DNA from 3 places in the Sinorhizobium sp. BG8 genome. Region 1 is predicted to be linked to each of the others. Evidence: predicted binding sites of a transcription regulator. Region 1 holds the regulator's gene; each other region holds the start of a gene.
What was found. The regulator LexA, encoded in region 1, represses DNA repair genes until DNA is damaged. The targets are predictions, from matches to a motif close to TGTTCNNNNTGTGTTCNG.
Positions count from the first base shown of each region.

Region 2: a site for LexA is predicted at 4,376-4,393, ahead of dnaE (DNA polymerase III subunit alpha). Genes of this name have one in related genera too.
Region 3: a site for LexA is predicted at 5,025-5,042, ahead of F3Y30_RS16930 (ribonuclease). Genes of this name have one in related genera too.

Region 1 covers NZ_CP044011.1:2,989,785-2,999,741, reverse strand. The annotation lists partial or broken gene lpxD (UDP-3-O-(3-hydroxymyristoyl)glucosamine N-acyltransferase) at 1-71, shown strand, start outside; gene fabZ (3-hydroxyacyl-ACP dehydratase FabZ) at 64-531, shown strand; gene lpxA (acyl-ACP--UDP-N-acetylglucosamine O-acyltransferase) at 528-1,346, shown strand; gene lpxI (UDP-2,3-diacylglucosamine diphosphatase LpxI) at 1,352-2,230, shown strand; gene lpxB (lipid-A-disaccharide synthase) at 2,227-3,408, shown strand; gene gltA (citrate synthase) at 3,436-4,731, opposite strand; gene F3Y30_RS14140 (ComEC/Rec2 family competence protein) at 5,033-7,477, shown strand; gene lexA (transcriptional repressor LexA) at 7,498-8,214, opposite strand; partial or broken gene glp (gephyrin-like molybdotransferase Glp) at 8,352-9,571, opposite strand; gene moaC (cyclic pyranopterin monophosphate synthase MoaC) at 9,568-9,957, opposite strand, start outside.
Region 2 covers NZ_CP044011.1:2,368,084-2,378,040, forward strand. The annotation lists gene proS (proline--tRNA ligase) at 302-1,627, shown strand; gene F3Y30_RS11100 (lipoprotein-releasing ABC transporter permease subunit) at 1,640-2,947, shown strand; gene F3Y30_RS11105 (ABC transporter ATP-binding protein) at 2,961-3,647, shown strand; gene F3Y30_RS11110 (hypothetical protein) at 3,674-4,252, opposite strand; gene dnaE (DNA polymerase III subunit alpha) at 4,669-8,166, shown strand; gene F3Y30_RS11120 (L,D-transpeptidase family protein) at 8,332-9,627, opposite strand; gene F3Y30_RS11125 (DNA polymerase IV) at 9,780-9,957, opposite strand, start outside.
Region 3 covers NZ_CP044011.1:3,596,549-3,606,505, reverse strand. The annotation lists gene F3Y30_RS16945 (globin-coupled sensor protein) at 1-52, shown strand, start outside; gene ettA (energy-dependent translational throttle protein EttA) at 362-2,011, opposite strand; gene F3Y30_RS16935 (hypothetical protein) at 2,290-4,092, opposite strand; gene F3Y30_RS16930 (ribonuclease) at 4,255-5,010, opposite strand; gene F3Y30_RS16925 (alpha/beta hydrolase) at 5,187-6,143, shown strand; gene F3Y30_RS16920 (DMT family transporter) at 6,149-7,102, shown strand; gene F3Y30_RS16915 (CaiB/BaiF CoA-transferase family protein) at 7,261-8,457, shown strand; gene F3Y30_RS16910 (thiamine pyrophosphate-binding protein) at 8,454-9,957, shown strand, end outside.

The sequences.
Region 1 (9,957 bases):
TTCGCGATATCGCCGAGATGTCCCTGAGGGCCAGCAAGAGAGACAAAAAGCAGGGAGCAAAAGATGAGTGATGAGCCGAAAGCAACTCTCGGCGTAGCAGAGTTGCGTGAGATTCTGACCCTTCTTCCCCATCGCTATCCGTTTCTGCTGGTGGACAAGATCATCGACATCGACGGAGACAATTCGGCGATCGGGATCAAGAACGTAACGGTCAACGAACCGCAATTCACCGGTCATTTCCCGGATCAGCCGATCATGCCAGGCGTGCTTCTGATCGAGGGCATGGCGCAGACTGCCGGTGCGATCTGCGCACGCAAGTCTGGTCGCGGCTCGAACCTGGTCTATTTCATGACCATCGACAATGCGCGTTTTCGCAAGCCGGTCGTGCCCGGCGATCGCGTCGAGTTCCACGTGTCCAAGCAGAAGCAGCGGGGCAATATCTGGAAGTTTCACTGTGATGCAAAAGTTGATGGGCAACTTGTCGCCGAAGCTGATATCGGCGCCATGATCGTCAACAAGGAAGAAGCCTGAAAATGATTGCAGCGAGTGCGAAGATCCATCCGCTATCCGTCGTGGAAGACGGTGCGGTGATCGGCGAGAACGTCGTGGTAGGACCCTTTTGCCATGTCGGGCCGAAGGTGGTGCTGGGCGATGCCGTGGAGCTTCTCACCCATGTCGTCGTCACGGGACGCACCACAATCGGCCGTGGCACCCGCATCTTCCCATCCGCAGTCATCGGCGGCGATCCGCAGAGCATCCATCACGCCGGCGAGGAGACGACGCTTTCAATTGGCGAGATGAATACCATCCGCGAAGGCGTCACGATGAACACCGGAACGACAGGTGGGGGCGGCAAGACGGTCGTCGGCGATCGCAACCTGTTTCTTGCCTATTCGCATGTGGCGCACGATTGCATCCTCGGCAACGACATCATCCTGTCGAACAACGTGATGCTTGCCGGTCATGTGACGGTCGAGGACCGTGCCATCCTTGGTGGCGGATCAGCTGTTCACCAATTCGCGCGCATCGGACGCCATGCCTTCGTTGGCGGGCTTTCGGGTGTTGCCTATGACGTCATCCCGTACGGCATGCTGAATGGAAACCCGGGCGTTCTCGGCGGCCTCAACGTGGTCGGCATGAGCCGGTCCGGTATCGAGAAGTCTGTGATCCACACTGTCCGCCGTGCCTTCAAGCAGATCTTCGAAGGCGAGGGCTCGATCAGGGCGAATGCCGCCGCGATCCGCGACGAATATGCGGGTTGCGCGCCGGTGATGGAGATCCTGGATTTCATTGCGGTAGACAGCGACCGTGCGCTTTCCTCGCCCAATCGAGGAAACAAGGGCTGAACCGGATGAGCATACGCCAGCCCGACAGTTCGAAGCGGCTGGCAATCATCGCCGGCGCAGGATTGCTTCCGCTCTATGTGGCGGAAGCGGCGCGCTCTCGGGGAGAAAGCCCCTATATTCTCGCCCTTGGCAACGAATCCGACCAGGACTGGTCTTCCTTCGATCACCAGACCGTCGGCGTCGGCGACTATGCGGGAATGAGCGAAGCCTTTCGCCGGGAAGGCATTGATCGGGCCGTTCTCTCGGGTGCGGTTCGCCGGCGCCCCGAATGGCGTGATATCCGCCCAACTCTCAAGACAATCATGCAGATGCCGGCCATCGTCCGGACCTTGATCACGGGCGGCGACGACAAAGTTCTCAAGATGGTCATCCGCCTGATCGAGGCCAACGGCGTAAGAGTGGTCGGCGTACAGGATATTGTGCCCGACCTGCTCGCCGTAGAGGGACCGATCGGACGCGTCCGGCCCGACGATGACGACCGGCACGACATCATTGCCGGTTCCGCGGCAGCCCTCGCACTCGGAGATCTCGATGTCGGGCAGGGGGCAGTCGCCGTCGGGGGCAGGGTGGTGGCGCTCGAAGGTGCCGAAGGCACCGATGCCATGCTTGAAAGGGTCAGCGAGCTTAGGCGGCAGGGTCGCATCTCCGCGCGACGCAAGGGCGTCCTGGTCAAGCTCTGCAAACCCAATCAGGATGTGCGTGCCGACCTGCCGTCAATCGGCATAGAGACATTGCGCCGCGCTGCCGATGCCGGCCTTGCCGGGATTGCAGTCGAAGCCGGGCGTTCGCTCGTCCTCGAGAGCGAAAGACTTGCGGACGAGGCAAATTCGAGGGGGCTCTTCGTGACCGGGATCCTTCCGCGCCAGAGGACACCCGCCACGTGACAGGAACGCCGCTCAAGATCGCAGTCATCGCCGGAGAGGTTTCGGGGGATCTTCTGGGCGGTGATCTGGTCGAAGCGCTCCGGCGGAGATTGCCCAATGGGGTGTCGCTGGTCGGCGTCGGCGGCGAGTCCCTTCACAGGCAGGGCCTCCAGTCTCTTTTCGACTATTCCGAACTGTCGATCATGGGACTTACGCAAGTGCTCGCCCGGCTGCCAAGCCTTGTCCGGCGCATTCGACAGACAGCCGATGCGATCGTCGCGGAAAAACCGGACGTTCTCATCATCATCGACAGTCCCGATTTCACGCACCGCGTTGCCCGGAAGGTGCGCAGGAAACTACCCGATCTTCCGATCGTGAACTACGTGTGTCCCAGCGTCTGGGCCTGGAAGGAAGAACGCGCGCGCCAGATGGTGCCCTATGTGGACCACGTCTTGGCGGTGCTGCCGTTCGAGCCGGAAGTCATGGCGAGGCTGGGCGGTCCGCCGACCACCTATGTAGGGCACAGGCTTTCTGCAGATGACAGGGTTCAGGCAATCCGGAGGCAGCAGCTTGCCAAGGAAGTGCTGCAAGATCCGGCGCAAACGACCTGCCTCCTCTTGCCCGGATCAAGATCGACCGAGATCGTCCGGTTGATGCCGCTCTTTGCGGAAACCGTCCAGATGCTCGCCACGCGAAATCCCGGCATGCGATTTCTCCTGCCGACGGTATCGACACAGGAAGCGTTGGTCAGGGAACTCACGGCGGATTGGGCGATCAAGCCGGTCATCACGGCGACAGTGGCCGACAAGTGGAAGGCCTTCTCGGAGGCAGACGTCGCGCTCGCCGCCTCGGGAACGGTTATTCTCGAGCTAGCACTCGCAGGTGTTCCAGCCATCTCCTGTTACAAGGTCGACTGGTTGGTCAAGCTGATGGCGAAACGCATTAAGACCTGGACTGCGGCGCTGCCCAACCTGATTGCTGATTACGTCATCGTGCCGGAATATCTGAACGAGGCAATTCGTCCCGCGGCCCTTGCGCGTGCGATCGAGAGGTTCTCCTGCGACACACTTCAGCGTCGCGCGGTCATGGAAGGCTACGCGCTTGTCCATCGACGGATGCAGACGGAAATGCCGCCTGGAGAACACGCCGCGGCGATCGTCCTCGAACTGCTGACAAAAAAAAAGCCCGGTCATTTCTGACCGGGCTTTGTCTTTTGAGGGCCTGCCTCAGGATTGACGCTTCGAAACCGGTACGTAGTCGCGCTTCGGTGCACCAACATAGAGCTGGCGCGGACGGCCGATGCGCTGTTCCGGATCCTCGATCATCTCGTTCCACTGCGCGATCCAGCCGACGGTGCGCGCAAGAGCGAAGAGCACGGTGAACATGGTCGTGGGGAAGCCCAGGGCCTTCAGCGTGATGCCGGAGTAGAAGTCGATGTTCGGATAAAGCTTCTTCTCGATGAAGTAGCTGTCGGTCAGCGCGATGCGCTCCAGTTCCATCGCCACTTCGAGAAGCGGATCGTCCTTGTGACCGAGTTCGGCCAGAACCTCATGCGTGGTCTTCTGCATGATCTTGGCGCGCGGGTCGTAGTTCTTGTAGACGCGATGTCCGAAGCCCATCAGGCGGAAGGGGTCGTTCTTGTCCTTGGCCCTTGCGACGAATTCCTGAATACGGTCGACCGAGCCGATTTCCGCGAGCATGTTCAACGCAGCCTCGTTCGCGCCACCATGGGCCGGACCCCACAGGCAGGCGATGCCGGCGGCGATGCAGGCGAACGGATTGGCGCCCGAGGAGCCGGCGAGGCGGACAGTCGAGGTCGATGCGTTCTGCTCGTGGTCGGCATGCAGGATGAAGATGCGGTCCATGGCGCGTGCCAGAACCGGGTTCACGACATACTCTTCGCACGGAACAGCAAAGCACATGCGCAGGAAGTTCGACGCGTAGTCGAGGTCGTTCTTCGGGTAAACGAAGGGCTGGCCGATATGGTACTTGTAGGCCATCGCGGCGAGCGTCGGCATCTTGGCGATCATGCGCAGGCTCGCGACCATGCGCTGGTGCGGATCCGTGATGTCCGTGGAGTCGTGATAGAAGGCCGAGAGGGCGCCGACACAGCCGCACATGACGGCCATCGGATGCGCATCGCGACGGAAGCCGGTGAAGAAGCGGCTCATCTGCTCGTGCACCATCGTGTGATGCGTTACGCGATAGTCGAAGTCGTCCTTCTGTGCCTTGGTCGGCAGTTCGCCGTAGAGAAGCAGGTAGCAGACTTCAAGGAAGTCGCCGTGCTCGGCGAGCTGCTCGATCGGGTAACCGCGGTGAAGCAGGACACCTTCGTCGCCGTCGATGTAGGTGATCTTGGATTCACATGAGGCCGTGGACGTAAAGCCCGGATCATAAGTGAACGAACCGGTCTGCTTGTAGAGCGTTCCGATATCGATAACGTCCGGACCAATCGACCCGGATCGTACCGGCAACTCGATGGACTTGCCACTTATCGATACATCCGCGCTTTTTCCTGTCATCACGACCTCCGTTTCTGCCACGTGGCACAGTTTTGTGCCAGACCTGTAGACTGCGGTGTTGCTATCCCATTTGCGCCCCCCTGCCAAGCATGACGAAGGGAGAATGGTGCGTTGCAATACGGCGTCCCGGCAACGCAATATCTACTCTTCCGCTGCAGTTGCAAGCAACTTCTGGGCGTGAAACTAAAATTAGGGAGGGGGCATATCTTCTGTCCTCTGACAGGCCGTTTTATCGACCGTAGATTGCAATGACGCGCAATTGACTGCATGATCCTCCGCGGTTTGCGGAGTTCGCCTTCGAATGCGGATAAGCGAGGACACGCATGATGCGCTGCAGGCTGACATCGAGGGTCAGGTTCCTCGGCTGCCGCATCCCAAGGTTGAAGTGCAGAAATCGTTTCCGAGGCAAGGGGCGGACATCCGCCACGGCGTCGGGCAAAGGCTCAGGAACGCCATTCACCGCGCCAACGGTCTAGGCGGACAGGCGCGCGAGGCAATCGCCACCGAGGGTGACCACGGGCATTTCTTCCTCTTTGTTCCCGTGCTGTTGGGGACGGGGTCCGGTTTGTGGTTCTTGCTTCCCCATGATCCGCCACTCGTCTTTGTCGCCCTTTCCTGCGCCGTATTCGCGTGGCCGGCCTTCCGCATGCGATACGCGCCGGACTGGAGAATGCCTGTCGCCGCCGCCGCTTTCCTGATGCCGCTTGGCATGCTCTTCGCGGCCTGGGAAAGCGAGAGAATGTCGACGATCCTGTTGGACTGCCCGGTGACGACGACTGTCGAGGGGCGCGTTCTGGCGAGGGAGGCGGACGCGGGCGGTCGTGTCCGATACACCCTGAGGCTCACCAGCACGCATGACCCTGCGCTCAGGCGTCCTCCGATGACCATCAACATTATCTCCCGAGGAAAGAGCGCCCCTTTTGATTTGGGGGACATCATCACGGGGCGAGCGAGACTGAGCCCTCCCTCGGGACCAGCCCTCCCTGGTCTCAATGACTTTTCCTTCGATGCCTACATGGCCGGCACGGGTGCCGTCGGTTTCTTCTACGGAAAACCCGAGCTCATTCAGACGCGCATGGAGGATGTCGAAGCGGTTGGTCTGCGCGAGGCCTTCTGGCAGAAAGTGGAGGGATGGAGAAACGGGATCTCGGATAGAATTCGGGACGCGATTCCGGGGGATTCCGGTGCGATCGCTGCGGCTCTCGTCACCGCCGAACAGCGCGCGATCAGCGACGAGACCGTCGAAGCACTGAGGCAGGCGGGACTTGCGCATGTGCTCGCAATCTCCGGCCTCAACATGGTGCTCGCGGCCGGTACCTTCCTGGTCGGCGCCCGGTCGGTGCTTGTGATCTTTCCGGGGCTTGCCGAGCGCTATCCCATCAGAAAGTTCGCAGCAGCCGGTGCGCTCGGGATGGTGACGCTCTACATCCTGATCTCCGGCGGCGCCGTTTCGGCAGTGCGGTCCTGGATCATGATCTCGATCATGCTCATAGCCGTGTTCTTCGACCGTGTTGCGATCAGCCTGCGCAACATCGCCCTTTCGGCGCTGGTCATCCTCGCCGTCACGCCGTCGGCGGTGACGGGACCGGGCTTCCAGATGTCCTACGCGGCTACGCTCGGACTGGTGGCCGCCTATGCTATCTGGCGTGATCGCCCGGTAAAACGCGCGACGGCCTCGCTCAGGACTACCCGGATCCTGCGACCGGTCACGGCCTTCATCAGCGGACTGGTTCTGTCGTCACTGGTTGGAAGCCTCGCCACCCTTATCTACTCCATGGCGCATTTCCATCGCATTCCGGCATTCGGGCTTGCCGGAAATCTCGTCGCCATGCCCGTCATCAGCCTAGTCGTCATGCCCGCAGGCATGATCGCAATGCTGCTCATGCCGTTCGGGATCGACCAACCTGCCCTCTATGTGATGGGCAAGGGGATAGGGTGGATGATCGACATGTCGCACTGGGTCGCGGGGTGGGGAGGGGAAATCGTCACTGGCCGCCTACCGCAGGAAAGCGTCTACCTGATCGCAGCGGGCGGCGGCTTGCTCTGCATCCTGCATACGAGACTGCGGCTTATCGGCCTTCCGCTCATCGCGGCTGGCATCCTGGCACTCCTCCCGGAAACGAGGCTGCCGGAGGTACTCGTTTCCGAGGATGCAAAACTCGTTGGCGTGGTCTCTGCAACAGGCGTGTCGATCAACAGGCAGAAACCGCCAGCCTTCGTCTATGATCAGTGGCGGCGAGCTCTGCGTCTCGGTCCCTACAGCCCCCCCCACATGGCCGCAGCGCGTGCCAGTACATTCGGCGAGACAGCAACCCGGCGTCAAACGCTGTCCGGTCGCGACCATAAAATGGAGGACGGCCCAGCCGTCCGCGCGGCGATGAAGGAGGCGTTTGGCGCGCAAGCCGAACCCTCGCGGTTCCTATGCCGCCCGAAACAATGGTGTGCCGTACGGTCGCCTTCCGGATGGCGCATCGTGGCAATCGAGGATCCGGCCTACCTTGCAGCGGCCTGCGGAACGGCAGATCTGGTGATCGCGCCGCAATTCCTGAAATCCGCGGCTTGCAGTGCCACCATCGTAACGGCACAGACGTTGAGGCGGACAGGAGCGCTCGAAATCTATGCTCTGGGCGGGCACGGGTCATTTCCCGCGAACGCCCGCATCGAGACGTCGATCACGTCATTGGACAGGCCATGGGCCATGCACCGTACATATGATTGGCGCAGCAATCAGTTCAAGGCGGAGTAGGCGTCAGGCGGACGCGTGCCTCAATGATAGCGGCGGATGAGCCCCACAAGCTTTCCCTGGATCTTCACGCGGTCAGGGCCGAAGATCCTTGTTTCGTATGCGGGGTTTGCCGCCTCGAGAGCGATGGACGCACCCTTGCGACGGAACCGCTTTAGCGTCGCTTCCTCGTCGTCCACGAGGGCTACTACGATTTCACCCGGATTGGCGTTGCTGGCATTCCGGATAATGACGGTGTCACCATCGAGAATGCCGGCCTCGATCATCGAGTCGCCCTTGACCTCAAGGGCATAGTGCTCGCCGCTGCCGATCATTTCGGCCGGAATGGTAATGTCGTGGGTGTTGTTCTGGATAGCGGAAATCGGCACACCGGCAGCGATCCGGCCCATGACGGGGATGGAGACCGACGAGGAGAAGTCGTCGCCTGCCGCCGCTTTCTGTGCTGGAGGCGGCTGTGTCTTGCCTCTGCTTCCCTCGATCACGCTCGGCGAGAAACCGCGCTTCGGCTGAAGGCTCGATGAATAGGAGTCCGGCAGCTTTATGACCTCGAGGGCGCGCGCCCTGTTCGGGAGGCGGCGGATGAAGCCTCTTTCCTCCAGCGCCGTGATGAGCCGGTGGATGCCGGACTTGGATGCCAGGTCGAGCGCATCCTTCATTTCATCAAAGGATGGCGGGATTCCCGACTCCTTCATCCGCTCGTGGATGAACAAGAGAAGTTCCTGTTGCTTGCGCGTCAGCATATCCTGCACCCCAGAATCATTAGTGAAACAAATCCAGAACAGACACTATATGTTCCATATGTGTTCCGCAAGTGGATAAGATTTCGTGAAGGTACGGCGCAGAATGCGAGATTATTCTCGACGAAGCAGCGAGAATCTCAGGCTGGCTCCCGCAGCATGAGGACATCGCATTGCGCGCCGGCTTCCAGTGCCGGGGCATGCGGCGGGCGGACGATCAGGCAGTCCGATCCGGCAAAAACCTTCATCATGGAGGAGTCCTGCTGGCCGAACGCACTCGCCGCGAGCGAGCCATCCTGCAAGCGGATGATGCGTGCGCGCAAATAGTCCTGGCGGCGATCGTTCTCGGCTAGAGCGGTCGCGGTCACCAGCGTGCGCAAACGATTCCTGGCCGGGGTTCGAGCGAGCCGGTGCACGAGGGGTTCCAGGAACAACAAACCGCAAACGAGGCTCGAAACCGGATTTCCGGGCAGGCCGAACACCTGTGCCTTACCCAATTTGCCGACCATCAAGGGTTTTCCCGGGCGCATTGCGATACGCCAGAAATCGAGCTGCATACCCGCTTCTCGCATCACGCCCTGGACGAGGTCATGGTCGCCGACGGACGCACCTCCGAGGGTCACGATCACGTCGGGGCTGTGGCGGCGGCGGCCTCAATGACCGCCCGCAGTGCGACGGGATCGTCCTTTACGATGCCGAAATCAACGATCTCCGCGCCAGCCTCCCGTCCAAGAGCCGCGACGCCGAAACCGTTGGACGCGACGATCTGGCTGGGGCCGGGCGGTGTTCCCGGTGCCACGAGTTCGTCGCCGGTGGCGATGAGGGCGATCCGCGGTCGGGCATAGACCGTGAGCTCCGGATAATTCATCGCAGCAGCGACCGTGAGGCGACCGGCGTCGAGGAGGTCACCGCTGTGCAGGACGACTTCGCCCTCGGTAAAGTCCTGGCCGCGTGGCCGGATGTGACGACCCTTTGCTGGCACGAAGGTCGTTCGCACCCTAAGCTCGTCCAGTCTCTCCGCGTCCTCCTGCAGAAGGACGGTATCCGCACCCGCTGGAAGAGGTGCGCCGGTGAAAATCCGTACCGCCTGACCGGGTTCTACCGTGCCTCCGAAAGCGTGCCCTGCAGCGGACGTTCCGACGACGGCCAGTACCGATCCGGGCTTCTCGATATCGGAGTGGCGAAGCGCATAGCCGTCCATTGCTGAATTATCGAAGGGCGGCTGGGTCAGGCGGGCTCGAACGTCTTGCGCAAGCACGCGGCCTGCGCCGTCGTGGAGGGGCACGATTTCCGTCCGCTCTGAAGGCACGGCAGCCGCCAGCAAACGGTCCAGGGCCTCGGCGACGGGTAGAAGGTTCATGTGCGTGCTGTCTCGTCGCGGCGATAGTCGCCGGAACGTCCCCCGGATTTCTCGACGAGCCGGACGCCGCCGATTTCCATTTCGCGGTCCGCGGCCTTGGCCATGTCGTAGATGGTGAGGCAGGCGACGCTGACTGCAGTGAGCGCTTCCATCTCGACGCCTGTCCGGCCGCTCAACTTTGCCATGGCCTCAACCCTGAGCCCGGGGAGGGCAGGGTCTTCCGAGATGTCGACGGCAACCTTCGTCAGCATGAGCGGGTGGCAGAGCGGAATGAGATCGGACGTGCGCTTGGCGGCCATGATTCCAGCCAGCCGTGCCGTGCCGATCACATCGCCTTTTTTGGCATTGCCGGAACGGATGAGGGAAAGCGTCTCCGGCGCCATGCG
Region 2 (9,957 bases), 620 kb from region 1:
GCCTCTTTTGTGGCCTGAACCTAGCCCAAACCTTAGGCGTTGTCATCCGCTTTTTTTGCATTTTTGATACACTGGAATATTTTTTTTCCGTTGACAAACTTCCCGCAATTTCCGTTATTGACGGGCTCTTTTTCGAGCCGGCTTACGAAGCTCCGGTTGCCGCACCTTCGCAGTTCAAGATTGCCGTCCGAGACCCTTCCGCCGGGTTCCCTTCCTGCGATGAAGCGTTTATGTACGCGTGAAAATCAACGTCGTTTCGCCCGATTCTTCGTTTAGGCGGAAGCATCAACTGGACCCTGCCATGCGCCTCTCTCGCTTTTTCATGCCCATTCTGAAGGAAAACCCCAAGGAGGCGGAGATCGTCTCGCACCGGTTGATGCTTCGCGCCGGCATGATCAAGCAGAATTCCTCCGGCATCTATACATGGCTGCCGCTGGGTAAGCGCGTGCTCGACAAGGTCAATGCGATCATCCGTGAGGAACAGAACCGCTCCGGCGCAGTCGAACTGCTGATGCCGACGCTGCAGTCTGCCGAGCTCTGGCAGGAAAGCGGCCGCTATGATGCCTACGGCAAGGAGATGCTGCGCATCAAGGACCGGCAGGACCGGCCGATGCTCTATGGTCCGACCAACGAAGAGATGATCACGGACGTGTTCCGTTCCTACGTCAAGTCCTACAAGGACCTGCCGCTCAATCTCTACCATATCCAGCTCAAGTTCCGTGACGAGATCCGTCCGCGTTTCGGCACCATGCGATCGCGCGAATTCCTGATGAAGGACGCCTACTCCTTCGACCTTGACCGCGAAAGCGCGGAGCACGCTTACAATCGTATGTTCGCTGCCTACCTGCGTACCTTCTCGCGCATGGGACTGCGCGCCATTCCGATGCGCGCCGACACGGGTCCGATCGGGGGCAATCTCAGCCACGAGTTCATCATCCTGGCGGAGACCGGCGAGTCCGAAGTGTTCTGCCACAAGGACTTCCTGAACTTCGACATTCCGGACGTGGATACCAATTTCGACGACGTTGCGGGTCTCCGCGGCATCTTCGACAAGTGGACCTCCCTCTACGCCGCAACGTCCGAAATGCACGATGCGGACGCGTTCGACGCCATCCCCGAGGGTGAACGGCTTTCGGCCCGCGGTATCGAGGTCGGCCATATCTTCTATTTCGGCACAAAATACTCCGAGCCGCTGGGCGCGAAGGTACAAGGCCCCGACGGCAAGGAGCATCCGGTCCACATGGGCTCCTATGGCATCGGACCGACCCGTCTCGTGCCGGCGATCATCGAAGCATCGCACGATGAGAACGGCATCATCTGGCCGAAGGCGGTCGCCCCCTTCGAAGCGATCATCATTAACATGAAGGCCGGCGACGCAGGCTGCGACGGTGCCTGCGAGCAGATCTATACGGCGCTCCGCAACGCGGGCGTCGATGCCCTCTATGACGACACGGACGACCGGGCAGGGACCAAGTTCGCCACGGCCGACCTCATCGGTGCGCCCCTTCAGATCATTGCCGGCCCGCGTTCCGTCGCGAATGGCGAAGTGGAAGTGAAGGACCGCAAGACCGGCGCACGCGAGACCCTGACCGTCGAGGCGGCGATCGCCCGAGTGACGGCTAACTGATCCGGAGACATCATGGCAGAGGCAGCGAGCGGCGAAGTTGAGAGGCCGGTGGAAAGCCGGCTGGCAAGCCGCCCGTTTTCCGCTTTCGAACGAATGGTCGCCTGGCGCTACCTGCGGTCCCGCCGCAAGGAAGCGTTTATTTCGGTCATCGCGGGTTTCTCCTTCATCGGCATTATGCTCGGCGTGGCGACGCTCATCATCGTGATGGCGGTGATGAACGGTTTCCGTACGGAACTCATCTCGCGAATTCTGGGCATCAACGGCCACATGATCGTGCAGCCGATCGACGGGCCGCTGGATAATTACGCTGCGCTCGCCGAGAAGTTCTCCGCGGTGCCCGGCGTGACCATGGCCATCCCGCTCGTCGAGGGGCAGACGCTGGCTTCCGGGCCGGGCGGCGCGGGTACCGGCGCGCTGGTCCGCGGCATTCGCGCCGAAGACCTGACCAAGATGAAGATGGTCTCGGACCATATCAAGGAAGGCGATCTCGTCGGTTTTGCTGCCGGTAACGGCGTGGCGATTGGCGCCCGCATGGCCGAGGCGCTCGGCATCCGAGCAGGTCAGCAGATAACGCTGGTGGCGCCCGAGGGTGACGTCACGCCGCTCGGCGTCAATCCTCGCGTGAAGAGCTATCCCGTTTCGGCTGTCTTCGAGATCGGCATGTCGGAATACGATGCATCGATCATCTACATGCCGCTGGAAGAGTCGCAGCTCTACTTCAATGCCGAAGGCATCGTGCAGTCGATCGAGCTTTTCGTTTCCGATCCTGATCGCATAGACGACCTGCGCGAATCCGTGGAGGCGGCGGCCGGGCGGCAGATCTACATAACCGACTGGCGGCAGCGCAATCGCACCTTCTTCTCCGCGCTTGAAGTCGAGCGGAACGTGATGTTCATGATCCTGACGCTGATCGTGCTGGTGGCCGCGCTCAACATCATCTCCGGCCTCATCATGCTGGTGAAGGACAAGGGCAGCGATATCGCAATCCTGCGCACCATGGGTGCGAGTTCCGGGGCGATCATGCGGATCTTCTTCATGACCGGGGCCGCGATCGGCACGGTCGGAACATTCGCGGGCGTGCTTCTCGGCGTCATCGTCTGCCTCAATGTCGAATCGATCCGCCAGTTCTTTTCCTGGATCTCGGGGACGACGCTGTTCAACCCCGAGCTCTACTTCCTGAGTCAGCTGCCGGCCGACATGAACGCAGGCGAAACCGTCTCCGTCATCGTCATGGCACTTCTCCTCTCCTTCCTGGCGACCATCTTCCCGGCGTGGCGCGCATCCAGGCTCGATCCCGTCCAGGCCCTTCGTTACGAATAGGAAGACCATTTCCATGAATGCACGCGTGGCATTGCAACTGTCCGGCGTCGAGCGCCATTACGGCCAGGGCGAGACGCTGCTTTCGATCCTGAAGGGAGCCGATTTCACCTTGCGCAGCGGCGAGACGGTGGCATTGGTGGCGCCTTCCGGTACCGGCAAGTCGACGCTCCTTCACATCGCCGGCCTTCTGGAGAAGCCGGACGCGGGCGAGGTGATGATCAACGGGGTCTCGTGCGGCAATCTCGACGACGAGAAGCGTACGGCCATCCGAAGAGCTGAAATCGGGTTCGTGTACCAGTTCCATCATCTCCTGCCGGAATTCTCCGCGCTGGAAAACATCATGATGCCGCAGCTGATCTCCGGTCTTTCCAAGGCGGAAGCTCGGGTGCGCGCGGCCCAGTTGCTGGACTACATGCGCATCGGCCATCGCGCCGAACACCGCCCCTCGGAGCTCTCCGGCGGTGAGCAGCAGCGCGTCGCGATCGCCCGCGCGGTCGCCAACGCGCCAATGGTTCTTCTTGCGGACGAGCCGACGGGCAACCTTGATCCGGAGACGGCCGGCTATGTGTTCGAGGCGCTGGAAGCCCTGGTTCGCCAGTCGGGGCTCGCGGCATTGATCGCAACCCACAACCACGAGCTTGCCTCCCTCATGGATCGTCGTGTCACGATCGAGGACGGCAAGGTGCACGAACTGCGCTAAACGGCTTCGGTGCTGCGGGCGGCCCCTTACTCGCCGCCGAGGCCGCAAGCCTTCTGACCGATCTGGTCGTCCCAGTCCTTGAGCAAAACCAGCTCGCCCTTCACGGTGAGTGCCTTGCTGTTGACCTTCCCCTTGCCGGTCAGGACGTTGAAATCGCATTCGGTCGTATTGTTCTGATCGAGCGTATCGTAGGACGAGTAGGTGTATCCTGCCACGACGAAGTCAAAATTGCGGTAGGCGACCGTCAGCGTCTGCCGCCAGCGGTCTCGCCCGACAGCATCGTTCTTCGTGGTGATTGCGATCGAGCCGTTAGCAAGTGCGGCAAGTTCCGGCTCCTGGCCGAACATGGCGTAGTTTCCCCAGACCTTGTTGGGAAGTGCGGTGACCAGCTCGAGCCGCTTTTCGTCACCCTTGTTGATGTAAATATAGATGCCGTTGTCGTCGTCGCTGCCTTCCTCGGGCTTTGCGATCAGCGCGAGGTCGGGATTGGCATCCTTGTTCCAGTCTCCGCCTGCGGCAGCGACGATCCTGTCGGCCGGAAAATCGGCGGCGCCGACCGGCATCGGCAAAAGCGCGGCAAGGATCAGCGGCAAGAGACGTTTCATCGATGGTTCCGGGGCTCCGGTTCGTGCGGCGGGATCAGGTGAAACGAGACTATTCGATCCCTTCCGATTGTCCAGACGCGTCTGGCCTTCCGGATCCGCGTCGCGATATGGCTCGCTTGACACGTGAACAAAAATAGAACAAAATAAAAACATACAAAGAAAGGGAGCCTTGCAATGACCGATTTTCTGCGTGACCTCGCTGCATTCGCATCCATGGCCATGTTCGTGGCGAGCTTCTCCGTCATCATCCTCGGAATGTAGAGACTACCTTCGCAGTCGCAATCGGCCGCCCGGGTGTTTGGTTCTGCGTGGTCCCTCCGTTTGATATCGGGGAAAAGGGCGGTCGTGCGCTGCCGTTATGGACTCACGAGCGGCGAATCCGTGTATCGTCACCTCTTCTTCGATGAGGTGCAGGTATGGCGGGTGATACGACGGCGACGGTTTCCGGAGACGAGGCGAAAGGATCGCCGGCTTTCGTGCATCTGAGGGTGCATTCGGCCTTTTCCCTGCTCGAAGGGGCGCTGCCCATCAAGAAGATTGTCGGCAAGGCGGTCTCGGACGGCCAGCCGGCCATTGCCATCACCGACACGAACAACCTGTTTGCGGCTCTGGAATTTTCCCAGAAGGCGGTCGGCGACGGCATTCAGCCGGTGATCGGCTGCCAGCTCTCGATCGACATGGAGGACGAAGGTGACGGTGAGCGGCGCGGCGGTCAGGCCCAGCTTGCCAAGCTCCCGTCCGTGGTCCTGCTCGCTGCGACGGAGGAGGGTTATGTTCGCCTTGTTGAACTGGTGAGCCGCGCCTATCTCGGCGGCGAGGGCGGCCAGTCTGTGCGCATCGCGCTTTCCTGGCTGGAGGAGGGCACTGAAGGGCTCATCGCCCTCACGGGCGCTTCCACGGGACCCGTCGACATGGCACTCATCGCGGGCCAGCCTACGGTCGCGGCCTCGAGGCTCTCCGCGCTGAAGCGGCTCTTTGGAGATCGCCTCTATGTCGAGCTGCAGCGGCACGGACGCTACGACCGGCAGCACGAACGCCGCATGATCGAATTCGCCTATGCACAGGACCTGCCGCTGGTCGCGACCAACGAGCCGTTCTTTCCGTCGCCGGACGACTACGACGCTCACGACGCTCTCATGGCCGTCGCGCACAATGCCATGGTGTCGGACGACAGCCGTTTCCGCCTGTCGCCGGATCACTACCTCAAGAGCCGGAAGGACATGGCGGCGCTCTTCGCCGACATGCCGGAGGCGCTCGAGAACACCGTCGAGATTGCGCGGCGATGCTCCTTCATCCTGAAGACGCGTGGGCCGATCCTGCCGCGCTTCACCGGTGCCACCGACGATCCCGCGGAGGCCGAGCGTGCCGAATCCGCGGAACTCCGCCGCCAGGCGGCCGAAGGGCTGGAAGAGCGAATGGACAAGCTCGGCCTTTCGCCGGGTTATTCGCGCGAGGACTATGTGGAGCGCCTTGATTTCGAGCTCGGCGTCATCGAGCGAATGAAATTTCCGGGCTACTTCCTGATCGTTTCCGACTTCATCAAGTGGGCCAAGCAGCAGAACATACCCGTCGGACCCGGCCGTGGTTCGGGTGCAGGCTCGCTGGTCGCCTATGCGCTGACCATCACCGATGTCGATCCGCTGCGGTTCTCTCTTCTGTTCGAGCGCTTCCTGAACCCCGAACGTGTGTCGATGCCGGACTTCGACATCGACTTCTGCCAGGACCGCCGCGAAGAGGTGATCCGCTACGTCCAGCGGAAGTATGGCCGCGAACAGGTGGCGCAGATCATCACCTTCGGTTCGCTGCAGGCGCGCGCGGCCTTGCGGGATGTCGGGCGAGTCCTCGAAATGCCCTACGGGCAGGTCGACCGGATCTGCAAGCTGGTGCCGAACAATCCTGCGAACCCGACGCCCCTCTACAAGGCGATCGAGGAGGAGCCCAAGCTGCAGGAAGAGGCGGAGAACGAGCCGGTCGTCGCACGCCTGCTCGACATCGCCCAGAAGATCGAGGGGCTTTACCGCCACGCCTCGACGCATGCCGCCGGCATCGTCATCGGCGACAGGCCGCTGTCGCAGCTCGTGCCGATGTATCGCGATCCGCGCTCCGACATGCCCGTCACCCAGTTCAACATGAAATGGGTGGAGCAGGCCGGCCTCGTGAAGTTCGACTTCCTCGGGCTGAAGACCCTGACCGTTCTCAAGACCGCGGTGGATTTCATCCGCAAGCGCGAGATCGAGGTGAAGCTCGAAAGCCTGCCGCTGGATGACGGCCTGACCTACGAGATGCTGTCGCGCGGCGAAACGGTCGGCGTCTTCCAGGTTGAAAGTGCCGGCATGCGCAAGGCGCTCATCGGCATGCGTCCGGACTGCATCGAGGACATCATCGCGCTCGTGGCCCTCTACCGGCCGGGCCCGATGGAGAACATCCCGGTCTACAACGCCCGCAAGCACGGTGAAGAGGAGATCGAATCGATCCATCCGATGATCGATCATCTCCTGAAGGAAACCCAGGGCGTTATCGTCTACCAGGAACAGGTGATGCAGATCGCCCAGGTTCTGTCGGGATACTCTCTCGGCGAGGCCGATCTGCTTCGCCGCGCCATGGGTAAGAAGATCAAGGAGGAGATGGACAAGCAGCGTGCCCGCTTCGTCGAGGGCGCGGTGAAGAACGGCGTCTCCAAGCCGCAATCCGACCTCATCTTCGACCTGCTCGCCAAGTTCGCGAACTACGGCTTCAACAAGTCGCACGCCGCCGCCTACGCCATCGTCTCCTACCAGACGGCCTACCTCAAGGCGCACTATCCAGTCGAGTTCCTCGCCGCGTCGATGACCTACGACATGTCGAACACGGACAAGCTCAACGATTTCAGGCAGGATGCTGCGCGCCTCGGCATCAAGGTCGTGCCGCCTTCGGTGCAGACGTCGTTTGCTCATTTCGAGACCGGCGAAAACCGCATCTACTATGCGCTTGCGGCAATCAAGGGCGTTGGCGAGGCCGCGGTTCAGCACATCGTCGACGTGCGCGGCGACCGTCCCTTCGAAAGCCTCGAGGACTTTTGCCTTAGGATCGACCCCAAGTTCGTCAACCGGCGCGTCTTTGAAAGCCTGATTTCCGCAGGTGCCTTCGATTGTTTCGGCCATGACCGTGCCGCGCTGATCGGCGGGATGGACCGCCTGCTCGGCTATGCCCAACGTGCGCAGGAAAACAAGACAAGCGGCCAGAGCGACATGTTCGGTGCGGGCGCCGCAACCGGTCCGGAGGTCATTTCATTTCCCTCCTACACGCCTTGGCTCGCATCCGAGAAGCTGCACCGGGAGTTCCAGGTGCTCGGCTTCTACCTCTCCGCCCATCCGCTCGACACCTACAACGTGATGCTCGCGAAGATGCGGGTTCAAGGCTTCTCGGATTTTGCAGCGGCAGTGAAGAAGGGCGCAACGGCAGGACGCCTCGCCGGCACTGTAACCTCCAAGCAGGAGCGCAAGACACGCACCGGCAACAAGATGGGGATCGTCGCCTTCTCCGATGCCTCGGGCCAGTTCGAGGCCGTGCTGTTCTCCGAGATGCTGAACCAGTACCGTGACCTGCTGGAGCCCGGGAAATCGCTGGTGATGACGGTGCAGGCGGAAGAGCGGCCGGAGGGGATCGGTATGCGTATCCAGACATTGCGCTCCCTGGAGGAAGAAGCCCTTCAGCAGCAGAAGGCGCTACGCGTCTATGTGCGCGATTCAGGCCCCTTGCGATCCATCGCCTCGCATCTCAACGCCAAGGGCGACGGCCTCGTCTCCTTTATCGTCATCAAGGACAACGGCCAGCGCGAGATCGAAGTGGAGCTGAACGAGCGCTACAGGATCTCGCCGGAGATTGCCGCCGCGCTGCGCACGGCGCCAGGCGTGATCGACGTGGAACTGGTCTAGGGGCAAAACCTTGCTGAGGTGAACGCTGGCCCGGCGGCGGATCGTGCCGTTGTGCCTGATCGGACCGGGTTGCTCTCCTCGGGGAGAGCCGCCGTCGGCCGGGAAGATTGTCCGCTGGATATCTTAGGCTGCGCCTCCGGTAGAAAGTCGAGGCCCTTTGGGTGTTCACTTGATGGTGACGACTGAGCTCTCGACCTTGTGCCTATTGCTCACGCGGCTGCCGGAGCCGGCGCTCTCGCGGGTGACGGTGATGAAATCGGTTCCCGCGCCGGTTTCCGGTCCGAGCCCCATGTCGGAAATGGAAATGGACGTGCCCTCGGTCATCATCTGAGCGATTCGTGCCCGTGTGTCCTGCGGGATGACAAGGCGATCGAGTGTCCTGCTGATCGCCTCCGCGTCGAATGAATCCTCGATCGTGGTGATGCCGAGCCGCTTCATCGTGGACGCCGGCAGCTCGTTCGCAAGGCTGACGCCGTACCAGTCCACCAGCCCCTGGTCGGTGTCGACGCCGCGTGCCAGCAGGAACTGGGCTCCGAGCGCGATTTCGGGATTGAGGATCTCGACGGGTCCTTCGAAGAGTGGCGTGAAATTCTTGCGAACCATGATCTGGCCGTTCGGGGGTGATCCCTTGCCCGCCTTTGCGTAGATTGCCTTTGCAAGATCCTGTGTCAGCATCCCGTCGGTCTTGAGACCCTCGGCCGCCTGGAACGCCCGCAGCGCCGTGTAGGTGAGGGGACCTGCGAAGCCGTCGGGAATCCCGACGTCGTAGCCAAGCCCGGAAAGCGTCTCCTGGAGGTCCATCAGTTTTTCGCGGTCACCTCGCCGGGTGATCAGGATGCGCAGCGGATCGGAGTCCGTCCGCATGACGACCGGGCTCGGCGTTTCGGGCTTCGGTTCGTTCATGGCGACCTCGATGCTGCCCGTCATGTCTCCATGGCTCGTCAGGCGAAGCTTCGCATCCGACAGCAAGGGTTCGTCCGGTTCGGTGACACCCGGGCGGAAGAGGACCCGATGCACGACGCGGCGCGGCGCCACTTCGCCGCCGCTGATCAGCACATGGCCGCCCCGCCGGGTCAACTGGTAGAGCGTTCTGGCGAAGTCGCTCGGAAGACGGACGCATCCGTGGGAGGCCGGATAGGACGGCACGTGATTGGAGGCGTGCAGCGCGATGCCCGACCATGTCAGCCGTTGCATGAATGGCATCTCGGCATCGTCATAGAGGTTCGAATGGTGCATCCGCTTCTTTTCGAGAATCGAGAAGATGCCCGTGGGTGTGGTGTGCCCCGGCTTGCCGCTCGACACCTTCGACGAAGCGACGACGACGTCGCCGTCATAGACCTTCAAGGACTGAAGGTCCCTCGAAACGATGATCTCCAGAGGACCTTCGAGGGTGCCTGCTGATGCCGGGGACGCAAACGCAATGGCAAGGAGGCCGATCCCGGCTATCCGGCTGAAGGTCATCAATCTGGTTCCATACGCGATACAAGGAACCGCGATTATGCCCCGTGGCATTTAACGAAGTTTTGATACGAATCCTCCGAATCGACAGCAGCCCTCCGCCGCGCGATTTCAAACGGCTGCCGGGGATAGGCTGAAGCACGCACCTCGGGTGCTCAGCGCCGGTCCTTGCCGAAGGTGTATCCGGTTTCGACGCTGTTCTTTCCGAACTTGTCGCGGAGCGTGTTCATGGCCGCCTCCGCAGCCGCGCGGCGGCCGGCCTGCGGATCGACAAGGTCGGGAGGATCGGCGCGCTGCGGATCTGTGAGATCAGTGACGCCAATGCCGATGAGC
Region 3 (9,957 bases), 610 kb from region 1:
CAGCGGTGCAGCCTCGGCTGCACCGGGAACGGGCTACCGCCGGGCGGCTTGATCCGGCCGGAAAAGGTCAGCAATCAATTGAATTGGTGAGAGACGGCGGATGCATTCATCCGCCGTTTCGATTCCGCGGCAATGGGTTAATCGCCCGCGATGCTCGACTGTGCCCGGCACGGGGAATGCCCAGCATGTTCGGCTGATCTAGTTTCGTGACTGCGGAAGATTGAATAATAACCGTCTGTTCGCAGGCTTTCTTCTGTCTATGGATGAGAAGAATTTGCGTGCGTACTCGCGTCCACGGTGGGAGCTATAGCTTTCACTTCCGCGGCCTGCGTGTTGCGGCCGCGGAAGCTTCTGTCGCGGGTTAGCGCGTCAGGCGCTTGTAGGTCACACGCTTCGGATTGACCGAGTCGGCGCCGAGGCGGCGGATCTTGTCCTGCTCGTAGTCCTCGAAGTTTCCTTCGAACCACTCGACATGGCTATCGCCTTCGAAGGCGAGAATATGGGTGGCGAGCCGGTCCAGGAACATGCGGTCGTGGCTGATGATGACCGCGCAACCGGCGAAGTTTTCCAACGCGTCTTCCAGAGCGGCGAGCGTCTCCGTGTCGAGGTCGTTGGTCGGTTCGTCGAGCAGGATCACGTTGCCGCCGGCCTTCAGCATCTTGGCGAGGTGGACGCGGTTGCGCTGGCCGCCCGAGAGCGTGCCGACCTTCTGCTGCTGGTCGCCGCCCTTGAAATTGAAGGCGCCGCAGTATGCGCGCGAGTTCACTTCGTGCTTGCCGAGCTTGATGATGTCGTTGCCGCCGGAAATCTCCTCCCAGACGGTCTTGTTGCCATCGAGCGCGTCGCGGCTCTGGTCGACGTAGCCGAGATCGACCGTCTCGCCGACACGGATTTCGCCGCTGTCCGGCTTCTCCTGCCCGGTGATCATGCGGAAGAGCGTCGTCTTACCCGCGCCGTTCGGACCGATGACGCCGACGATGCCGCCGGGCGGCAGCTTGAAAGTGAGGTTCTCGATGAGAACCGTGTCGCCATAGCCCTTGGTGAGGTTCTCTGCCTCGATGACCACCTGTCCGAGGCGCTCGCCAACCGGGATGACGATCTGGGCATCGCCCGGGCGACGGTCGGCTGCTGCCTTCACCAGCTCGTCATAAGCGCGGATACGGGCCTTGGACTTTGCCTGGCGGGCCTTCGGGCTGGAAGCGATCCACTCCTGTTCGCGCGAAAGCGCCTTCTGTCGGCTTGCTTCCTCGCGACCTTCCTGGGCCATGCGCTTCGCCTTGGCCTGCAGATATGCGGAGTAGTTGCCCTCGTAGGGGATGCCGCGACCGCGGTCGAGCTCGAGAATCCAGCCGGTGACGTTGTCGAGGAAGTAGCGATCGTGGGTAATCATCAGCACGGCGCCGGGATACTCGCGCAGATGCTTTTCGAGCCAGGCGATCGTCTCGGCGTCGAGGTGGTTGGTTGGTTCGTCGAGCAGCAGCAGGTCGGGCTGCGACAGGAGCAGCTTGCAGAGCGCCACGCGGCGCTTCTCACCACCCGAAAGCTGTTCGACACCGGAATCGCCGGGCGGGCAGCGAAGCGCGTCCATCGCCATTTCCACCTGGCTTTCGAGGTCCCAGAGGTTCTGGCTGTCGATGATGTCCTGGAGCTTTGCGCCTTCGTCGGCGGTCTCGTCGGAATAGTTCATCATCAGTTCGTTGTAGCGGTCGAGGATGGCCTTCTTCTTGGCTACCCCCTCCATGACGTTCTCGAGGACCGTCTTCGACGCATCGAGTTGCGGCTCCTGCGGCAGGTAGCCGACCGTTGCGCCTTCGGCCACCCAGGCCTCGCCCGTGAATTCCTTGTCGAGGCCTGCCATGATGCGCAGCACCGTCGACTTACCGGCGCCGTTCGGGCCGAGGATACCGATCTTGGCGTCGGGATAGAACGAGAGGTGGATGTTCTCGAGGACTTTCTTGTTGCCGTAGGCCTTGTTGAGCCCGGCCATGTGATAAATGAACTGACGTGCCATGAATGCGTTGCTCCGCGCGGGGGGAAACTGGGGTTGCCGCTATTTAGGCGAATATTCCGCGGGCGGCAATGTTCAATGCGGCGGCAGGGCAGGCGTCGTGATGTTGGCGGACGAGAGTTGTGGCCATGTCGCGTGTCGGCGGTATCGGATGCTGGCTGAAGGTGGCATTTTCGCATGCCCGGTGCGGGGAGGCCTCCAACGGCTTCGGGCGACGAGGATCGGGACCTGCCGCCCGCAGCCGATTCCCCTCGGCCGGATCACATCGCGTCGGCGATCCGTCACTGGAGCGCCGAATGATCGATCCGGTAGAGCTGAAATCTGCTCTGAACGGGGTTCGGCACAGGAACGAGCCCAGGCCAGCGTCCATCTCTGGCGAGGCCGACATAGAGCGGAGCGGAAGCCTCGTCGAAACGTCGACTCGGGCGGCATACGGCGAGGTAGTCGAAGGGAGCGAGCACGTCGCGCCGCACCGCAGGATCCGAAGTGGTGAAGGCAAGCATGCTCCTGCGGATTCCGGGCGACGCGCGATGGAAGGGAATGGCGCCGACGCTGATCCCCGGGATGCGGTTCTCTGCGACCGGCAGGCCAAGGCCCGTCGGGGTCATGATCCGCCCGGGCGGAATCGATGCAAGGGCGGACATGTCCTCACCGACACATTCGTCGCGGGCGAGATAGTCAATCGCATCGTAGGGTCTTGGTGCGACGGGAACGGTCAGAAAGAGAGCGGCGACCGCGACGATGGCCGCCGTGGCGGGCGCGATCAGCAGGACAGTTCCGGCCCTGCTCCTGGCGATCGATCGGGCGGCAGTCGATGGGACCTGAAGCGATGCGAACAGGGTCGGAATGAAAAGCGGAACAAAGGCGGTGGGAAAGCGGACGTATCGCATCAGCACGAGGCTCAAGAGGAGCGCGAGGGTGGCCATGGCATAGGCGGCTGCGACACCCGCACGCCCCTCGCGAAAAGCGCGAATGACGGTCGGCGACACGTAAATGAGAACGAGCGCATGCATTGCGAGGACGACGCTCGGCCATCGCAATCCCTCTCGGGCGTGCATCAGGATGCCGTGCTCCTGCCAGAGGCGATCGAGCCAAAGGGTCTTCGAGACCGGGTCGATCATCTGGTAGGGCCCCGCGAGGCACGCCGGAAAGGCATAGGCGAGCACTGCCAGAACCGCCGCTCCGCCGAAGGAGTAGAGCGCCAGCCTGCCCGCGGGATGCGGGACGTGGCGTTCGAACAATGACGCGCCGATCAGTAGCGCTGACGATCCGGCGATGGCTGCGATGTAGGGAGCGGAAAACGCATCGCACTGAACCGAAAGACTTCCCTCCGGCCCCAGGAAGGCGAGCGCCGACACCAGCGCTGTGGCGAGCATCGAGATCGCCGACACTCTCAGGAACTGTCCGCTGCCGGCCTTGCCCAGCATATGCGCGACGACGAGGACGGCATAGGCCGCGACGATGAAGGGCAGGCATTCAAGCCCGGTGACGATGGAGAGCGCCGCGGCTATCCCGGAGACCGCAGCGCCACGTCTGCCTCCTGCCGCGAGGCCAACGATCATGCCGACCATGCACAGGATTTGGACGTTGTGATGGTCCGTTCGCCCCGGCGTGAATTCCAGGAAGGAAAGCGTCATCGCGAATCCGGCCGCCGCGACCGGCAGGAGTTCGATCTTTCGGCCCGTGCCGTTGATGAGGCGCATCGCGGAAGCGGCGAGCCATGAGAAGAGGACGGTCATCGCAATCGACCACACGAAGGTCGACAGGCGAAATGCAAGGTCCGGCGCGGCGAAGAGTCCGAATATCCGCGTCAGGACGAAGTAGGGCAGATCCACCAGCCGCGACCAGGGAGACACATAGACGTCCGGGGTCTGAACGAAGGGCAGCGACATGTCGTACCACGCGCCGGTATCCAGCAGGTGACGGATCTGCAGATTGCGCAGGTGATCGTCCACGTCGCCGAGCGTAAGCACGCCGTTAGAGATGTCGGCGAAGGTGACGAAGAGACCGATCGCTAACAGGACGAACCAGGGTCTGGCCCGCCGCCAGACCGGCGTCTCGGATGCTGCCATTGCCACGCTCAAGACACACCTCCCGGGTCGTTCGGCACGTCGGGTGCGACCGGCGGCGAACATCGAATAGTCCAAGGCTTCAGGCTGGAGCGTCCGGGTTGCCAGACATTGTTCATTTCCCCAAGCCCGCGCGATGGTATACCGGCGGGCCTAACAAATCGCTCATGTGCGGTGTCAATCCAGACCGGCGGCCATGACATGGCCGGATCCGCATTTCGGCTCCGTGGAGGAGGCGCCATGGATGAGGCCTGCAAGGTCTGTCTCCGTATCGTCTGCCGAGGAGAGGCCGATGGTTAGTCCGATCACGAGCAGGCGCTCGCCGGCTTTTCGACATGTTATGCGGACACGTTCGCCGGCACCGCTGCCGAATGCCTCGTCGAATGCAGTGCGTATCTCGGTGGCCGTGACCTCGCCGCCTGCCTTTCGCTCGAACAGCGAGCGCACGGGAGAGGCGTTCACCGCATCGAGGAGGTCCAGGGAGCGGAGGTAATAGGCCTCTGCCGTCGTCGCGCTGCACGTGCCGTTGCGCAGCCACTGGTGACGGTCCAGCCCAGACTTCACTCCGGGCATCGCGACCTCCAGGCGTTTCGCCGTCGCGTGCGAAAGCGTGAGCGGCGGAAGCTCCGTCCATTTGCCGGAGCTGTCGCGCTTCTTCAATTCGGCATCGATGCCGCAATACCCCTTCTTCAACTGCCAGAGCCCATGAAGGGAAAAACCGGTCGACTCGGATGTCCCGGCGGAGTTGTCCGCGCATTCCGGGCGATTGCGGCGGGTCTCGCAGAAGCCCGGTTGCCAGGTGATCGAAAGGACCTGCCGGGTCCCGTCGGTGCCGCCCGCGGCGGGATGTGTCTCCTCTGCCGCAGCGGCCAGGAGAGGGAGAAATGCGGTTTGGATGCCGAACAACACTGCTATTGCGGTCTTTGTCTTCATGACAGAACCTCAATTGGAACGGATAGGGAATATAAAAGGACATAAACATGAACATTGCAACCCCTAATCGCAAAGTTTGAGTGACGCGCCATGCCGTGGCAGTCGGCGGCTCCTGCATGTCCATTGCTTTTGCCAGCCAAATCAATTTGATGGGCTTTCTTCAGTTTCGTGATCCGATGTCCAAGTTCGAACAGATTTTCTCGCTGCAAAGCCCGACCGGCGCCGTTCTCGCTTGCCGCCATTTACCGGCGGCCGGTGCCCCGACAGGCCTTGTGCTGCTGAGCCATGGTATGGCGGAACATGCCGGCCGCTACGGGGCCTTCGCCGAGAGGCTGTCGGACCGAGGTTTTCATGTCTATGCGCACGACCACCGCGGTCATGGGGAGACGCAAGCGCCCGACGGTCCCCAGGGCCGGTTCGCCGGGCGGGAAGGGGCACGTTGCGTCCTGGAGGACCTGCTGGCGCTTCGCGAACATGCGAGCGCAAGCCACCCCGGCCTGCCTGTGATCCTCCTCGGTCATTCCATGGGAGGACTTATCGCGCTGAACTTCGCGGAGACCTTTCCAGGAAAGATCGAAGGTCTTGCCGTGTGGAACGCGAACTTCCACGGCGGAGCAGCAGGGCGCCTCGGGCAAGCATTGCTGCGGCTTGAACGTATGCTCAAGGGATCTGATGTCCCGAGCCGGATCCTGCCGGACCTGACGTTCCGGGCGTGGGGGAGGGCTGTCGCGAACCGCCGGACAGAGTTCGACTGGCTGTCCCGCGACGAAGACGAGGTCTCCCGCTACATAGCCGATCCGCTGTGCGGCTTCGATTGCAGCGTGTCGCTGTGGATCGATGTCTTCACGCTCGTCTATGCTGGTGGGCAGATACAGGCGCTTGCGCGCCTACCGCGCCGATTGCCCATCCACCTTGTGGGTGGCAGCGCCGATCCGGCAACGGACTATGGAAAGGCCGTCTCCTGGCTTGCCGCGCGGATGAAGAAATCGGGGCTTGAGAAGGTGACGAGCATCATCTATCCGCAGGCAAGGCACGAGACGCTCAACGAACTCCGGCCGCTCCGCGAGGATGCAATCGAGACATTTTCCCTTTGGTGTCTAGAGGTTGTCGATGCCTGCCGGAAAAACTCTTGATCGAAATGACGGCAATGCCTCCATCCTCTCTTTCCACGCTCCGCCATGACATCGGCGTCGGCCTCACCCTGATGGTGATATCGGTGCTGATCTCGCCGATCATCGATATCTTTTCAAAACTCTCTGTCGCCCATGTGCCGGCAGTAGAAGTCACACTCTTCCGCTTCGTCGTGCAGGTCGTGTTCCTGCTGCCGATCGTGCTCATGCGCGGCACCTTATGGGATCTCACCTGGAAGAAGACGGGACTGCACGCACTTCGCGGGCTGCTCGCGACCGTCGTGATGGTCAGTTTCACCATGGCTCTTGCGGTCATGGAGCTGGCCGATGCCATCGCGATCTTCTTCGTAGAGCCGATCATTCTGACAATTCTCGGTTCGATCGTGCTCAAGGAGACGATCGGCTGGCGACGCTACACCGCCTGCGTCGTGGGTTTCGTGGGAGCACTGCTGGTGATCCAGCCGAGCCTGCAGGAGGTTGGGCCGGTGGCGCTGCTGCCCGTGGTTGCTGCCTTTGCGTTTGCGATCTTCCTGCTGATCACCCGCTTCGCCTCGCAGAGCGAGGATCCGTGGTCGATGCAAACACATGCCGGCCTGTGGGGAGCGATCTTCACCGGCGCGCTGCTGGCCGCGGGCGGTCCCACCGGCCTTGCCGCGCTGACGCCGGTGATGCCGGACCGGCTGAACGGGTTCTTCCTTCTTGGCGTGGGGGCCGCAGCCACCATTTCCGGCGTTCTCAGTGTCTATGCCTACCGTGCAGCGCCCGCTTCCACGCTGGCGCCGCTCCAGTATCTGGAAATCGTTTCGGCCACCATCCTGGGCTGGTGGGTGTTCGGCGACCTGCCGGATCCGCTGAAATGGCTCGGCATCGCCATCATCATCAGCTCGGGCCTCTACATCATCTGGCGCGAGCGCAAGCTGAACAAAACGGCCAGCATCCCTCCCGTCTCTCCGGCGATCTGAAAGACCGGTACGCTCGCCATCGGCATCAGGTCAGTCGGAGCCGTCATGATCTCATGCCGCGGCGCTGCTATCGCCCGTTCCAGCTTTTTGTTAGTCAATGAAAAGCGGGCGGCGGCAGGCAAGACAGACGTGAGCGCCGCGCGAGTTGGGAGCGAGTGATGGAACGCAAGAATCTGCCGCTTTCGGGCATCAGGGTGGTCGAGCTGGCACGCGTGCTGGCCGGTCCCTGGGCGGGACAGATGCTGGCCGACATGGGTGCCGACGTGGTGAAGGTCGAAAATCCCGAAGGCGGCGACGATACCCGCGCCTGGGGACCTCCCTTCGTCGAGGGCAAGGAGGGCGAGAACCTTTCCGCCGCCTACTACCACTCCACCAACCGCGGGAAACGCTCGATCGCAGTCGACCTGAAGACGGAAGAGGGGCAACAGACGGTGCGCCGGCTTGCGCGCAGTGCCGACGTCCTCATCGAGAATTTCAAGGTGGGCGGGCTCGTGAAGTACGGGCTCGACTACGAGAGCCTCCGCAGGGAAAATCCAAAGCTCGTCTACTGCTCGATCACGGGCTTCGGCCAGACCGGGCCCTATGCTGCCCTTGCGGGCTACGACTATATCGTCCAGGGCATGTCCGGTTTCATGTCGATCACCGGCGAGCCGGATGGGCAGCCGATGAAGGCGGGCGTGGCGATCGCCGACATCTTCACGGGCATCTATGCGGTCGCGGGCATCCAGGCTGCGCTCATCCATGCGATGAAGACAGGCGAGGGGCAGCACATCGACATGGCGCTGCTCGACGTGCAGTCGGCAGTGCTCGCCAACCAGAACATGAACTATCTCGTCTCCGGAATGGCGCCTGCGCGGCTCGGCAACGCCCACCCGAACATCTCGCCCTACGAAGTGGTGGAGACCGCTGACGGCTATCTGATCCTCGCGGTCGGAAACGACGGGCAGTTCCGGCGCCTTTGCGGCATCCTCGGCATCGGGGAGGTGGCGGACGACGAGCGCTACGCCACCAATCGGGCGCGGGTTGCCAATCGCGTCGAGGTCCGTCGCATCGTCTGCTCCGAGACCGTGAAGTGGAAAAAGAGGGACCTGCTTTCGGCCTGCGAAGCCAATGCGGTCCCGGCGGGGCCGATCAACTCCATCGAGGAAATGTTCGCCGACCCGCAGGTCAAGGCGAGGGGGCTGCGTATCGATCTGCCGGATGGCGACGGCAACCTGATCCCTGGTGTGCGCTCTCCGATCGTGTTTTCCGCGACACCCCTTTCCTATGAGCGGCCGAGCCCGCGTCTCGGCGAGCACACGGAGGATGTGCTTGCCGAGCTTGACACACTCGAAAAGACGAAGAGGACCGCATGAAGACGGGAGGACAGCTGATCGTTGAGGCCCTGGTGGCCAATGGAGTGAGACGCGTCGCCTGCGTGCCGGGGGAGAGCTATCTCGCGGTTCTCGACGCACTGCACGATACGGATATCGACGTGCTCGTCTGCCGCCAGGAAGGCGGGGCGGCGATGATGGCGGATTGCTGGGGGCGCCTCACCGGCGAACCCGGCATCTGCATGGTGACGCGCGGGCCGGGTGCGACCAATGCATCAGCCGGCCTCCACATCGCGCGGCAGGATTCCATTCCCCTGATCCTGTTCATCGGACAGGTGCAGCGCGACGCCCGCGAACGGGAAGCCTTTCAGGAAATCGAGTACCGCCGGGCTTTCACCGAGGTTGCAAAATGGGTGGCGGAAATCGACGATCCGGCACGCATCCCCGAGTTCGTGACCAGGGCCTTTGCGATCGCAACGTCGGGCCGGCCGGGGCCGGTCGTGCTCGCCCTGCCCGAGGACGTGCTCACCCAGAGCGCAGAAGCGCCAAGGGCGCTGCCGTTCACGCCGGTGGCAAGCCATCCCGGCCCGTCGCAGATCGCCGCCTTCCGTGAACGGCTCGAGCGCGCACAGCGGCCTGTCGTCATTCTCGGTGGTACCCGATGGGACGAGGAAAGCGTTGAGGGAATGCGAGCCTTCGCCGAGCGCTGGGACCTGCCCGTTACCTGCTCCTTCCGCCGGCAGATGCTGTTCGACCACCTCCACCCGAACTATGCAGGCGATGTCGGGATAGGCATCAACCCGGCCCTTGGCAGGGAAATCAGGGAAGCGGATCTCGTCGTGCTCCTCGGTGGACGCTTCTCCGAGATGCCATCCTCCGGCTACACCCTGATCGACAGTCCCTATCCGAAGCAGACGCTCGTCCACGTCTATCCGGATCCGTCGGAACTCGGCCGCGTCTACCGACCGGATCTCGCGATCTGTGCGAGCCCGGCCGATTTTATCGGGGCCATTGGCGACATTTCCCCGGAGCGGCCGTTGCCGTGGAAGGATCGGACAGCGGCGATGCATGCGGCCTATCTCGGCTGGTCGACGCCGCCCGAAACCGGGCCGGGGGCCGTGCACATGGGGCCGATCATGAACTGGCTCGAAAGAAATGCCGCGCCGGATGCGATCTTTACCAATGGTGCGGGCAACTATGCGACCTGGGTGCACCGCTTCCATCGGTTTCGCCGGTTCAACACGCAGGCGGCGCCGACATCCGGATCTATGGGATACGGCTTGCCGGCCGCTGTTGCCGCCAAGCGGCTGCATCCGGACCGTGAGGTGATCTGCTTTGCCGGCGACGGCTGCTTCCTCATGCACGGACAGGAATTCGCGACTGCCGTTCGCTACGCGCTGCCGATCATAACCGTCGTGGTCAACAACGGTATCTACGGCACCATCCGCATGCATCAGGAGCGGGAGTACCCCGGCCGCGTCAGCGCGACTGATCTCACGAACCCGGATTTCGCGGCCCTTGCCATTGCCTATGGCGGCCATG